Regions from separate parts of the Mesorhizobium sp. WSM4312 genome, predicted to be linked through region 2. Evidence: riboswitches for the same ligand, from Rfam matches in the RefSeq annotation. Region 2 holds a riboswitch; the other holds the start of a gene.

Region 1 (2,194 bases), on a different contig from region 2:
CCCATGGCGCGCAGCATCTGACCGATCTCCACCTCGGTCGCCTCGTAGCCCTGCACCAGAGCCACCAGCATCGGGAAGAAGGTGACCAGTGCCACCAGCATGATCTTCGGCGTCAAACCGAAGCCGAACCACAACACCACCAGCGGCGCGATGGCCACCAGCGGCAAGGTCTGGCTGACGATGAAGACAGGAAACAGCGCCCGCCGCAGCGGCTGGAAGAAGTCGACCAGCATAGACAGCGCGAAAGCGGCGCCGAGCGAGCAGGCAAAGCCCATCAGCGTGGCGCGGATGGTGGGAATGGCGTTGTCGATCAGCGCCTCGCGATTGAGCATTGCCTGTTCGAAGACGCGCGACGGCGCCGGCAGGATCGTCGGTTTGATGCCGGAATAATTTGCGTAGAGTTCCCAGGCCACGAGCAGCAACCCGACCGACATCACGGCCGGTGCTGCCTTGGCGAAGAGACCCGCGAGCTGCCGCGGGCGGCTTGACGACGATGAGACCAAGAGAGGATAACCTTGACGGCCGCGCGACGAAGGCGCGTTCTGTTCAGACAGCGGTGGGGCTGTTGGCGGAAACCGTGACGTCAAGGGTTACGTGGCCGGCGCCCGGCCCGAAGCGGCAGAAGGCTTCATTCAGCGCCGAAAAGATCGCGCCGGTATCGCCGCGCAGTTTGGTGCAGAAGTTCTTGGAGCGATCGTAGACGCCGGACTGTTTCAGGAAATCGATGCAGCCATAGATCTCATCCATGTGGTCGCCGGTGCCCATCACATAGAGCGAGAATTGCGCCGCCGCCGGCTGGCCGGTGGCAGCAGCATTGCGCACGGCGGTGATGGCGGCTTCCTTGCGCGGCCCGAGCGGCCCGACAGGCCCGCCAAACGCGTCGGAGCGGCAGATCGGATCGTCCGGCTCGCCGGGACAGCCGCGCGAAATGGCGGCCGACAGCACGCAATGCTTGCCGCTCCGCGCCGCCGCCACGAACAGGTCGCGCAGCGCCGGGAACAACACTTCGGGTGGCCCGACCAGCAAGGTCGAGATGTCGTCGGTCTCGATACGGAGCCTGTCCCGGTAGGGGTCGAGCGCGCCGAGCGCGCCCAAGATGACACCGACGAAATCGTCGGCCATGGGATAAAGGGAAATCTGTGCGCCTGAAAACATCGCCCGCCTCGCTCCGCTGGTATTACCCAGATCAGCTTCTAGGGTCTGTGGGCTTGCCGCCCCCGTCTCAGCCCCGACCGTACGGAGCACCCCTGTGGATGAGCGCGTTAAAGCACCATTCGAACGGAAGGGAAAGCCGTTTTTTCAGCGCACCGGGCCAAAAGCGTTACACCAGCAACACCGCAAACGGCATGGATGGGTCCGGCGGCAGCGGCCGGTCAGTGACTGTAGACCCGAGCACGCCGGCTTCGCCCGATACGGTCGATCCGGCAATTACCAACAGCACGACCATCGCGCCGGGCGACATGAACTCCGATGCGGATCGCAATTGCCCGACCAATCCGCAAGGCGCGCAGTCCGATGCCAACGGCAACGCGACGGCCCCCACCGTGAACGACAACAACTGCGGCAAGTAAGTGATTGCCCAAACTGAAAAAGCCGCCGGACATCCAGCGGCTTTTCGATATCATTCCCAACGATGCGTTTGCCCAATCGTTAGGATGCGGCCTTCTCGCGAACCGGCAGCTTCCAGCCCGGCCTGACGAAGTGGCAGGTGTAGCCGTTTGGATATTTCTCCAGATAGTCCTGATGCTCGGGCTCGGCATCCCAGAAGGCACCGGCCGGCGCGACTTCCGTGACGACCTTGCCTGGCCACAGGCCGGAGGCATCGACATCGGCAATGGTATCTTCGGCGACGCGCTTCTGCTCGTCGCTCGTATAGTAGATCGCCGAACGGTAGCTCAACCCGACATCATTGCCCTGGCGGTTGCGCGTCGTCGGGTCGTGGATCTGGAAAAAGCGCTCCAGCAGCGTGCGATAGCTGATCACTGCCGGATCGAAATTGATCTCGATGGCTTCGGCATGGGTGCCGTGGTTGCGATAGGTGGCGTTGGCCACATCGCCGCCACTATAGCCGACGCGCGTGGAGATGACGCCGGGATAGCGCCGTATCAGATCCTGCATGCCCCAGAAACAGCCACCGGCAAGCACTGCGCGTTCGGTCGAAGTCGCCATGTCACGTCTCCTCAAAAAGCAATTC
Region 2 (2,194 bases):
GGTAGTGGATACGGATGCGCGAGCAGCAGCGCGCGGCCGTGGCCGAGCGCGATTTCGAGGCGGCCCTTGACCTCGTTGGAAATGGTCAGCGACGAACCGAAGGCCACCTCGACCTGGTCGAGCGGCCATTTGGCGCCGGTGACGGTCAGGCCGACAAGCTCGGAAAAGCCGAGGATCGAAAACAGCGTGCCGTCGGCATAGTCGAAGCCAGCCGTTCCCAACGCCAAGGGTACGCCTTCCTGCGCGCCGCTGGTCAACAGCACCTCCGTTCCGGCCTCGGCCAGGCGCAGGGCGAGCGCCAGATGCAGGAAAGCGTGGTCGGCGCGCTTGCCGCCGAACGCGCCCGCCAGCACCAGGCTGGTCGCGCCGCGCTCGCGTGCGGCGGCGATGGCCAGTTCGCCGTCGGTCTTGTCCTTCTCCGCCGGAAAGGTCCGGCGCGGCACGGCGGCGAGATCGTCAGGCAGGTCGGCCGGCACGGAATCGAAATCGCCCACCCACAATTCAGGCACAAGACCCAGAAGCCGCGCATGGCCGATGCCGGCGTCGGCGGCGATGACGCGCGAGCCTCCGACCTGGCGGTCGAGCCGGGGCGTGCGGATGAGATCGCCGCCAAGCAGAATGGTGAATGTGCTCATATCTGGTGGCCTGTACCAGCCCGGCAGCGGAAACGGAAGGCCGGCAAACTGCCACTTGCGCGGTTCCCCGACCCGGCCTATGTGTCAAAACGCTCTAACGGGGTGCCGGACGCGATCTTCGCGGACCGGCTGAGAGGCAGTCTCGCCAACCCGCTGAACCTGATCCGGTTTGTACCGGCGGAGGGATTAGACGTCTCGGACAGTCCGACGCCTCAATTCCTTTCAATTCGAACGAAGGAGGCGCCGATGCGCACGCTTTTATACGCTCTTGTCTCGACCATGGTCGTGGCGCTGTCCGGGCCGGCCTTGGCCAAGGACAAGCTCACCGTCTACACCTATGAGAGCTTCACCGCCGACTGGGGTCCAGGCCCGGTGGTGAAGAAGGAATTCGAGGCCGAATGCGGCTGCGACGTCGAGTTCGTCTCGGTCGCCGATGGTGTGGCCCTGCTCAACCGCGTCAAGCTCGAAGGCGCGTCGACCAAGGCCGATATCGTGCTCGGCCTCGACACCAATCTCACCGCCGATGCCAAGGCCAGCGGGTTGTTTGCCCCGCATGGCGCGGTCTCCGATGTCAACGTGCCGGGTGGCTGGAGCGACGATACTTTTGTTCCCTTCGACTACGGCTACTTCGCCGTCGTCTATGACACCGAAAAACTGAAAACGCCGCCGAAGAGCCTGAAGGAACTGGTCGAAGGCAGTGCCGACGACAAGATCGTCATCCAGGATCCGCGCACCTCGACGCCGGGTCTCGGCCTGCTGTTGTGGGTGAAGTCGGTCTATGGCGACAAGGCGTCGGAAGCCTGGGCCAAGCTCAAGACGAAGGTGCTGACCGTGACGCCGGGCTGGAGCGAGGCCTATGGCCTGTTCACCAAGGGCGAGGCGCCGATGGTGCTGTCCTACACGACCTCGCCGGCCTATCACATGGTCGCCGAGAACACGCAGCGCTACCAGGCCGCTTCTTTCGAGGAAGGCGAATATCTGCAGATCGAGGTCGCCGGCATCACCACGACCGGAGCCAAGAACCCGCTGGCTGCAAAATTCATCGCCTTCATGACCGGGCCGAAATTCCAGGATGCCATTCCCGAGACCAACTGGATGTTCCCGGCAGGCAAGACTGACAAGCCGCTCAACCCGGCCTTCGACAAACTGGTCAAGCCGGCCAAGACCCTGCTGTTCAGCCCCGAGGAGGTTGCCGCCAACCGCAAGGCCTGGGTGGATGAATGGCTGGCGGTGATGAGCAAATAGTTTGGCCATATGATCGAAAGATGAGTGCTCTACGGCGCCCCCCTCTGTCCTGCCGGACATCTCCCCCACAAGGGGGGAGATCGAATGCTATCGGTGATTTCGCCAATCGCCGACGCTATAGGTATGAGCGAGGCGCTGAAACAGCCAATCTCCCCCCTTGTGGGGGAGATGTCCGGCAGGACAGAGGGGGGCGCCAAGGAACGCAACCTTCTATAAGTGTCGCTATGCGGAGACTGGCGGTCGATCGTGCAACGCGCTGATCCCCGCGCCAGCGCTGGCATCATTGCGCTCGGCGCGATCACGCTGCTGATCGG

Evidence for each region. Region 2 has a riboswitch for thiamine pyrophosphate ahead of thiB (thiamine ABC transporter substrate binding subunit). Riboswitches for the same ligand answer to the same signal wherever they lie in the genome.
Region 1: it holds a riboswitch for thiamine pyrophosphate, as region 2 does, so the genes downstream of both, CK228_RS09325 (YkoF family thiamine/hydroxymethylpyrimidine-binding protein) here and thiB (thiamine ABC transporter substrate binding subunit) in region 2, are expected to answer to the same signal.

Annotation. Positions count from the first base shown of each region.
Region 1 covers NZ_NSFU01000005.1:85,487-87,680, reverse strand. The annotation lists gene CK228_RS09330 (ABC transporter permease) at 1-503, opposite strand, end outside; gene CK228_RS09325 (YkoF family thiamine/hydroxymethylpyrimidine-binding protein) at 547-1,155, opposite strand; TPP riboswitch at 1,146-1,259, opposite strand; gene CK228_RS09320 (hypothetical protein) at 1,254-1,571, shown strand; gene msrA (peptide-methionine (S)-S-oxide reductase MsrA) at 1,651-2,169, opposite strand.
Region 2 covers NZ_NSFU01000006.1:348,819-351,012, reverse strand. The annotation lists gene CK228_RS12475 (thiamine diphosphokinase) at 1-635, opposite strand, end outside; TPP riboswitch at 724-838, shown strand; gene thiB (thiamine ABC transporter substrate binding subunit) at 882-1,880, shown strand; gene thiP (thiamine/thiamine pyrophosphate ABC transporter permease) at 2,127-2,194, shown strand, end outside.